Regions from separate parts of the Shewanella sp. SP2S2-6 genome, predicted to be linked through region 1. Evidence: predicted binding sites of a transcription regulator. Region 1 holds the regulator's gene; each other region holds the start of a gene.
What was found. The regulator sigma-54, encoded in region 1, starts transcription at its own class of promoters, with help from an activator protein. The targets are predictions, from matches to a motif close to GTTGGCACGNNNNTNGNNT.
Positions count from the first base shown of each region.

Region 2: Q4Q57_RS06170 (P-II family nitrogen regulator) is a predicted target of sigma-54. The motif match lies at 1,272-1,290, and genes of this name have one in related genera.
Region 3: glnA (glutamate--ammonia ligase) is a predicted target of sigma-54. The motif match lies at 1,603-1,621, and genes of this name have one in related genera.

Region 1 is NZ_JAUOEQ010000022.1:6,072-9,357, reverse strand. Features, by position in the region: gene lptA (lipopolysaccharide transport periplasmic protein LptA) at 1-306, shown strand, start outside; gene lptB (LPS export ABC transporter ATP-binding protein) at 303-1,034, shown strand; gene Q4Q57_RS14665 (RNA polymerase factor sigma-54) at 1,142-2,620, shown strand; gene hpf (ribosome hibernation promoting factor) at 2,649-2,936, shown strand; gene ptsN (PTS IIA-like nitrogen regulatory protein PtsN) at 2,939-3,286, shown strand, end outside.
Region 2 is NZ_JAUOEQ010000005.1:151,626-154,911, forward strand. Features, by position in the region: gene nrfA (ammonia-forming nitrite reductase cytochrome c552 subunit) at 1-314, shown strand, start outside; gene Q4Q57_RS06165 (hydrolase) at 452-994, opposite strand; gene Q4Q57_RS06170 (P-II family nitrogen regulator) at 1,338-1,676, shown strand; gene Q4Q57_RS06175 (ammonium transporter) at 1,687-2,937, shown strand; gene Q4Q57_RS06180 (hypothetical protein) at 3,152-3,286, shown strand, end outside.
Region 3 is NZ_JAUOEQ010000007.1:64,917-68,202, reverse strand. Features, by position in the region: gene typA (translational GTPase TypA) at 1-685, opposite strand, end outside; gene glnA (glutamate--ammonia ligase) at 1,709-3,118, shown strand.

The DNA of each region.
Region 1 (3,286 bases):
AACCCCGCAACTTACAGCCAAGTGTTAGACGATGGTCGTCCAGCCTCGGCGAGCGCGAAAGAAATTCGTTACGATATGGCAAGCCGTACCCTGACACTGAAAGGCCAAGCTTCGTTAGATCAAGCAGGTAGCCAAGTGACGGGTAATGTGATCCGCTATAACATCATCCAGCAAAAATTGATTGCTGAGAGCACAGGTAATGGTGACGATCGCGTGATCACTATTATTCAGCCAGAAAACTATCAAGATGATGCCAAACCAGACGCGCCAGCGGATAAACCTGTGAAAAAGCAGGACTCTAAATGACCCAAATCACCCTAAGAGCACAAAATCTGGCGAAGAGTTATAAGAGTCGCCAAGTGGTTAAAGACGTCAGTCTAACGGTAAAGACAGGTCAAGTTGTTGGACTACTCGGCCCAAACGGTGCGGGTAAAACCACCACCTTTTACATGGTCGTCGGTCTGGTTAAAAGCGATAAAGGCCACATCTTTATCGACGATGATGATTTAACCGCAGATCCTATGCACCTGCGCGCCCGCAAAGGCATAGGTTACTTACCGCAGGAAGCCAGTATCTTCCGTAAGCTGACCGTCCATGACAACATCATGGCCGTACTGCAAACGCGCAAAGAATTGAAGAAAGAGCAAAGGGAAGAACAACTCGAGCATCTGCTCGAAGAATTCCACATCACCCACATCCGTGACAGCCAAGGTATGTCATTGTCGGGTGGCGAACGTCGCCGTGTAGAAATTGCACGGGCGTTAGCGGCAAATCCTAAGTTCATTTTGCTCGATGAACCCTTTGCGGGTGTCGATCCGATTTCAGTTATCGACATTAAAAAGATTATCGAACAGCTCAAAAGTCGTGGCCTTGGCGTGTTGATCACCGACCATAATGTTCGCGAGACATTAGATGTGTGTGAACATGCCTATATTGTGAGTCACGGAAACCTGATTGCCGAAGGAACACCTGCAGAGATCTTAGACAATCAGCAAGTTAGGGCTGTGTACTTAGGTGAACAATTCAGGCTATAGTTAATCAAGCGGAGCCAATGAAGGCAATTTGTGCCAGCATTGGGCTCCACTCAAGATGATAACAAGCGACCTCATCCAACAATAATAACGTAGGGATCAGCGGTAACATGAAAGCGTCACTCCAGCTCAAACTGGGTCAACAGTTAACCATGACGCCACAATTACAACAGGCCATTCGTCTGTTGCAACTGTCGTCATTAGAACTGCAGCAAGAGATCCAGCAAGCCTTAGATTCTAATCCCCTTCTCGAGCTGGAAGAGGATCAATTCGACGCCACTAAAGACCCTGTAAACCAAACGCTTTCCGATACGGATTTCAGTGAATCGAGCACTCTGCCGCCAGAGAAAGACAGCTCCACCATAGACACGGCAGAGTCCTTAACCAAAGAATCCATGCCCGACGAACTCCCCATGGACACCACCTGGGATGAAGTGTTCACCGCCTCCCCTAATTCTGGCCCCGGCGGCAGTCGTGAAGACGATATGCCCTTCCAAGGTGAGACCAGTGAAGGCTTGTATGAACACTTAGAATGGCAAAAAAACCTCACACCGTTTTCTGAAACCGATTTAGCCATTGCCACCGCCATTATTGATGCCATCGACGATCAAGGCTATCTCACCCAAAGCACTGACGAAATCCTCGAAGCCATGGGCAATTCTGAGGTTGAGCTCGACGAAGTCGAAGCCGTACTCAAGCGCATTCAACATTTTGATCCCATTGGTGTTGCCGCCCGCGATTTAAGCGAGTGCCTGTTGATCCAACTATCGCATTTCGCCGCTGACACGCCCAACCTAGAAAACGCCCGCATGCTGATCAAAGATCATTTAGATCTGATCGCCGCCCGCGATTTTAGATTGTTGATGCGTAAGACTAAATTAAAAGAGGATGAGTTAAGAGACGGCATCGCGCTTATCCAAACCCTCAATCCTCGCCCAGGTTTATTGATTACGCCCAACGATGACGAATACGTCATCCCAGATGTGTCAGTGTCGAAGAAAAATGGCCGCTGGGTGGTTGAGCTTAATCCTGACTGCATGCCAAAAATCAATGTAAATCAACATTATGCTTCGATGGCGCGCTGCACTAAAAGCCAAGCCGATAGCCAATTTATTCGTGGTCATCTGCAAGAGGCTAAATGGTTTATCAAGAGTTTAGAGAGCCGTAATGATACCCTGTTGAAGGTGGCGAACTGTATCGTCCAATATCAGCAAGGTTTCTTTGAATACGGTGAAGAAGCCATGAAACCTATGGTGCTGAACGATATTGCCGAAGCGGTAGAAATGCATGAGTCGACCATCTCACGGGTGACAACCCAGAAATACATGCATACCCCTAAGGGACTTTTTGAACTAAAATACTTCTTCTCTAGCCACGTCGGTACTGACGATGGTGGGGAGTGCTCATCCACAGCAATCAGAGCCTTCATTAAGAAACTGGTTGCAGCGGAAAACCAGAAAAAACCATTGAGCGACAGTAAGATGGCACAACTTCTGGCAGAACAAGGGATCAACGTAGCCCGCAGAACCATTGCGAAGTACCGAGAGGCTATGCTCATTCCGCCTTCTAATCAGCGTAAAAGTTTATAACCTACAGTGGATATCGGAGGACGTTTCTATGCAAATAAACCTGAGTGGACACCATGTCGAAATTACCGAATCGTTACGCGCATATGTAGAAGAAAAGTTTTCAAAACTTGAACGCCATTTCGAACAGATCAATAATGTGCACGTTGTGCTCAATGTCGAGAAAATGCAACAGATTGCCGAAGCGAGAATAAATCTTATCGGTGGTGAAGTTTTTGCTACTTCAGAGCATGCTGACATGTATGCCGCTATAGACGCCCTGATTGACAAGCTTGATCGTCAGGTTATTAAACACAAAGAGAAGTTAACAAAACACTAATAATGGAACTTTGTACCATACTGCGGCCGGAGTGCACTACCTGCGCCACTCCGGGCAGCAAGAAAAAGGTACTGGAACTCATCAGCGACTTAGTCGCTGCCCAGTACCCGACCCTCTCATCTCAAGAGATATTCGAAAGCCTAGTGGCGCGCGAAAAGATGGGGAGCACAGGTATAGGTAACGGCATCGCCATTCCACATGGTCGACTAGCCGATATAGATCAGCCCATTGCCATACTCATTAAGTGTGAAGAGCCGATAGCATTCGATGCTATCGATAAGCAACCTGTTGATATTTTATTTGCACTACTGGTGCCTGCAGACCAATGTCAGCAGCACTTAAGTACCTTG
Region 2 (3,286 bases), on a different contig from region 1:
GTCATTCACAATGGCGTTGGGACTATGCGATTGCTTCACACGGCGCTGCTGCGCATGCCCCTGAAGAAGTCTTACGTATCCTAGGCACAGCGGTAGATAAAGCGGCAGATGCGCGGGTTAAATTAGCGCAATTGTTAGCGAAAAAAGGCATCACAGATCCTATCGCGATCCCTGATATTTCTACTAAAGCCAAGGCACAAGCCGCTTTAGGTATGGACATGGAAAAAATGAATGCAGAGAAAGAAGCATTTAAGAAAGACATGTTACCTAAGTGGGATGAAGAAGCGAAAAAACGCGAAGCCACTTATAAATAGTGTTTAACAACTTGTTTTTAACCTGAGCTAACCCCTCATGTAAGCAAAAGCCCTCGCTGACTCCGCGAGGGCTTTGAATGTCAACGTCATGCCTGAACCAAGGGCTGTTTACTTCATTAGAGCCAAGGAGTGAATTGCTATTTTATCAGTTTTAATAATGCCCTAAAGCGCTCGCCTTGGGCTTGATGTTGTAATTCAAATAATAGCGATTCCACGTTAGTTAATAAGGCGCCTCTGGTCGTCATCATCTGAATACCCAGTTGTTTATTCTCGGCACTGCGTGACGAAACGCCGTCTGCGACGAGATGCACCAAATATTGCTGTTCTATAAGGTCACAACAGGTTTGATAAACACACACATGGGTCTCAATGCCCGCCAGTATGACGTGTTTGCGATCCGTCTTAGTGAGTGCCTGCGCAAACTCTTCACAGTGCCAGCCGCTAAAATGTTGCTTGGCAATGGGGGAGCCGGTTTTCTCTAGCAAGGTTTGAAGCTCAGGACTGGTTGCTCCGAGCTTATCGGGTAGCTGTTCTAACCATAGTATAGGTATTTCAAATAATTGTGCACCTTGGATTAAGGTCTGTAGTTGTTGGTGCAGCTTGTCACTGTTATCCATGATTTGTGCAAGTTTTCCCTGCACATCGACGATAACGAGAACACATTCTTCGGGTTTTAACATCGGGCCTTCCTTCTGCGCTTGATGATTGTCTTAGTGATGATCTTCGCTTTTGTCTAAGAGCTTGTGCTGTGATGCTCAGATTTCATCTCGATTTACGCTTCCCCAGTAGACCCCAATTTAACCTTGTTACCAATAGGCCTAAGGTCGAATAGCTGTTGCACTTAAACTGCTCACTAAAAGAGTGCGTTGCACTTGTTTGTGCTCGATCATGGTGCATTTTTAACCTTTAAAAATAACCTTGTTTAGTTAAAGTTTAAAATAATCAGTAAGTTAAATTGTTGGCCTAATGATTGAATTACCTTTGATACAAATTAATAACAATCGCGTTTTTTTGGAGGTCAGGATGAAACTAGTCAGCGCTATCATCAAGCCATTTAAGTTGGATGATGTCCGTGAAGCTATCGCCGGAATAGGTATTGAAGGCATGACGGTGACCGAAGTTAAAGGTTTTGGCCGTCAAAAAGGGCACACAGAGCTGTATCGTGGCGCCGAGTATCAGGTGGATTTTTTGCCAAAAGTAAAACTAGAAATTGCCACTAAGGCTGAAAATCTCGACATGTTGATTGAGGCCATCACCACGGCGGCTCATACGGGGAAAATTGGCGACGGTAAGATCTTCGTCGTCGACTTAGAACATGCTATCCGTATCCGTACGGGTGAACTCGATACAGAAGCGCTATAAGGGGCTGATAATGGAAGAATTAACAAAACTAGGTGGCACAGTCACTGAACTACGCTTTGCACTCGATACCTTTTACTTTTTGATCTCAGGTGCTTTGGTAATGTGGATGGCAGCGGGATTTGCCATGTTAGAAGCGGGCTTAGTTCGCTCTAAAAACACCACTGAAATTTTAACTAAGAACGTGGTTTTGTACGCGATTGCCTGTGTGATGTACCTATTGGTTGGCTACAACATTATGTATGTCGATAACACTGAAGGAGGCTGGCTACCATCGATTGGTACCTTAATCGGTTCTCAATCATCGGATGCGAGCCATGCATTAGAATCTGACTTTTTCTTCCAAGTGGTGTTTGTGGCAACGGCGATGTCAATTGTCTCTGGCGCTGTGGCGGAACGGATGAAGTTATGGGCTTTCCTATTCTTCTCTGTGGTAATGACTGCAGTTATCTATCCAGTGGAAGGGTATTGGACTTGGGGCCAAGGTTTTATCGCAAAACTGGGCTTTGTGGACTTTGCCGGTAGCGGTATTGTGCACATGACTGGTGCGACTGCAGCGATTGCGGGGGTATTATTGCTTGGTGCACGTAAGGGTAAATATGGCCCTAACGGTCAAGTGAATCCTATCCCAGGCTCTAATTTGCCGATGGCAACCTTAGGTATGTTTATTCTGTGGATGGGCTGGTTTGGCTTCAACGGTGGCTCGCAATTAATGGTGTCGGATGCGGCGAATGCGAGCTCAGTGGCAAAAGTGTTCGTAAATACTAATACTGCGGCTGCATTTGGTGCTATCTCTGCGCTTATCGTGTGTAAGATGATTTGGGGTAAAGCGGATTTAACTATGATCCTCAACGGGATCCTAGCGGGCTTAGTGGCGATTACGGCAGATCCGCTATCACCTTCACTGTTAATGGCGGGCGTGATTGGTGTGGTTGCTGGTGGTTTAGTGGTGTTCTCTATTGTAGGCTTAGATCGCATTAAGATCGATGATCCAGTGGGCGCGATTTCAGTACACGGCGTGGCGGGTTTTCTTGGGTTAATGTGTGTGCCATTATCCAACGCTGATGCGACTATTACTGGGCAGTTGACCGGTGCAGCCTTCATCTTTACTTGGGTATTCTGTTCATCCTTTGTGGTCTGGTATGTGATTAAGAAAACCATGGGGATCCGTGTGACAGAGGAAGAAGAATACAATGGTATGGATGCGTCTGATTGCGGTATCGATGCCTACCCAGAGTTTGTTACGGTTAAAAATGCTGGCTAAGTAAACTGGCGAATGAATGGTGATTCAACTTGATGCCTAGCGTGGAACGAGGGATAGTAAAGCAGAGCTTAGGCTCTGCTTTTTTTATGGATCATCGCAATGGTTGAAGCTCAATTAGTTTAAGGGGGAAGGCATAAGTCGGTTGCCGAGTATTACTGTTACCTTGCAGCATTATTTACCTACACCATTTATCGCACGAATAAAGGAGTGAACTATGAGTTTAAATGCCACAGCTGTCGGTCAATTTACGCGACTCAGTCTTATCGTCATTTCTGGCTTGATATCAGTATCTACCTTAGCAGGAGAAGTCATCGTTAACCGCTCGAGTGAGTCAGTCGATGCCTTTGCT
Region 3 (3,286 bases), on a different contig from region 1:
CACGCTTGATGCGGCCGATACCGATAACACCCACGTATGAGTTGTAGTCGATTTGCGAAATTTGCATCTGGAACGAACCTTCGGCGTCAGCATCTGGGAAAGATACTTTTTCAACGATAGTTTGGAACAGCGGCGTCATATCATCGCTCGCTACATCCGGATCTAAAGTTGCAAAACCGTTTAACGCAGAAGCGTAAACGATTGGGAAATCTAACTGCTCGTCGGTTGCGCCTAAGTTGTCGAACAGGTCGAATACTTGGTCGATAACCCAATCTGGGCGTGCACCTGGACGGTCAATCTTGTTGATAACAACGATTGGCTTTAAGCCTTGAGCAAACGCTTTCTTCGTTACGAAGCGAGTTTGTGGCATTGGACCGTCAACGGCATCAACCAGCAATAATACTGAGTCAACCATAGACAGAACACGCTCAACCTCACCACCGAAATCGGCGTGGCCTGGGGTATCAACGATGTTAATACGGTAGTCGTTCCACTTGATGGCAGTATTCTTTGCCAGAATCGTGATCCCACGTTCCTTTTCAAGATCGTTGGAGTCCATCACCCGCTCAGTGGCTTCTCCTCGGGTTGCAAGGGTGCCTGACTGTGACAGCAACTTGTCTACCAGGGTCGTTTTGCCATGGTCAACGTGTGCAATAATGGCGATGTTACGTAAATTCTCTAGCACGGATAAACCTCTTACCATCAAACAAAAATAGGGATATTTCAGTAATTCGTTATGGCGATCTAGCTCGATCCGCCACAATAAAAAGCGTGCCATTCTACTCCAGAGCGGCCTTGGCGCACAGGATTATTTTTGAACACTTATAAAACAATCCGCCGATCCTTGAGTAATTCCAGCCAATATTCCATTGAGTGAAATCCTCTACCGCCACAGTTAAAGCACTGTTCAATTGCCATATTAGTAGGAAAAATCCGAGTTAAGCAGCTGAATTTGCTATTTTTCATACTCTAGACGCAAACCATTTCTGCTGATTTAAACATCAATTAAAATTGATGCCACCGCGATGAAATCATCTCGCCGAGAAACAGCAATAAATTCTAGCGTACATTGAACTGGGCATTCATATTGGCGTTTATGACCGCGAAAACTGAATGTCTTTAAGACTCACTTCATTGTCACGCTATACCTTTATTACGCATCATTGATTCACTTGGTCTGTGAACAGCAAAGACATTTCGCACATGAGAACGAACTCTTTCCTAATAATATGATAATAAACCACTATTGGATTGAGAATGCGTGGCATAGTTGGACAGACTAGCGTGGTTTTATGACAATTATGCGGCGGCGAAATAGCCCAGAGAAATAGTCCAGTTCTGTGCTGAAAAGATGTGCGAGATTCAGTGCTGCTGTCCTTATGCGACTAATGTGAGCCAAGGCGTCACTGCCATCTCACTGCCACATAAGCAGTGCATGTTATTACTTTGGATCCCAGCCTAGGTTTGCATGAATCAATTCAGTGCGCACCAAAATGGATTGATGCACCAAAATGCCACAGCTAAAAGCACCATAGTGGTGCACACACGAATCCAATTAAGTGCAGAAAAGATTTTAAACCATGTTAATCAGCTAGTTAAATTATTGGCATGGATATCGCTTTATCGCTCGTAAGTTTGGCTCAAGATAAATAACTTGAGTTAAAAGATTATAGAAGGGGCATCCCTTTACCCTACCGGAGGCTTGAGAATGTCAGTTGAATCAGTTTTAAAGCAACTTGAAGAATTAGAAGTTAAGTTCGTTGATTTACGTTTTACCGACACTAAAGGTAAAGAGCAGCACGTATCTATTCCTTCTCATCAGGTAGATGCTGATTTCTTCGAAGACGGCAAAATGTTTGACGGTTCTTCTATCGCAGGTTGGAAGGGCATTAACGAATCAGACATGGTACTGATGCCAGATCCAACGACATTCGTACTGGATCCTTTCACCGAAGAAACCACAGCGCTTATTCGTTGTGACATTCTTGAACCAGGTACTATGACGGGCTATGACCGTGACCCACGTTCAATTGCTAAAAAAGCAGAAGCTTACCTAATCTCTACTGGCATCGCTGATACTGTTTTGATTGGCCCAGAACCAGAATTCTTCCTATTTGATGATGTCCGTTTCGGTACTGACATGTCAGGTTGTTTCGTTAAGATCGACGCTAAAGAAGCGGCTTGGAACTCAGGCACGAGCTACGAAGGCGGCAACACAGGTCACCGTCCATTCACTAAAGGCGGTTACTTCCCAGTTGCACCGGTTGACTCATCACAAGACCTACGTAGCGCTATGTGTTTAGTGCTTGAAGAAATGGGTCAAGTGGTTGAAGCGCATCACCACGAAGTGGCGACTGCGGGTCAAAACGAAATCGCTACTCGCTTCAACACGTTAACTAAAAAAGCGGATGAAATCCAAATTCTGAAGTACGTAGTGCACAACATGGCACACGCTTACGGTAAGACGGCGACTTTCATGCCTAAACCCATCGTTGGCGACAACGGTAGCGGCATGCACGTTCACCAATCTCTAGCGAAAGACGGTGTTAACTTGTTCGCTGGCGACAAATACGCGGGTTTAAGTGAAACGGCTCTGTACTACATAGGTGGTATCATCAAGCACGCTCGCGCGCTGAACGCTTTCACTAACCCAAGCACTAACTCTTACAAGCGTTTAGTGCCACACTTTGAAGCACCTGTTATGTTGGCCTACTCTGCACGTAACCGCTCTGCATCAATCCGTATTCCAGTGGTACCAAGCCCTAAAGGCCGTCGTATCGAAGCGCGTTTCCCAGATCCACATGCCAACCCATACTTAGGTTTCGCAGCGCTGCTGATGGCCGGTCTTGACGGTATCCAAAACAAGATCCACCCAGGTGAAGCGATGGACAAAGATCTGTACGATCTGCCTCCAGAAGAAGCGGCTGAAATCCCACAAGTGGCAACGTCATTAGAAAACGCCCTTGAAAATCTGCAAGCTGACCATGAGTTCCTGACAAAAGGCGGCGTGTTCAGTGAAGATTTCATCCAATCTTATATCGTACTGAAAACAGCAGAAGCTGAGCGTGTAGCACGTACAACTCACCCACTTGAGTTTGAAATGTACTACAGCTTGTAATGGCTAGCGCTATACAACCGGCTCGCTTTATGTAATTGATACAGAAAATATAAAAGCCTCGATAGCAACGCTATCGGGGCTTTTTGTATTTTTGAAGGTATATACAACTTTTATTCTGATTAAATCATCGCGTTGTTCTCTACATAGGCATCATCGCCAACCACTCTT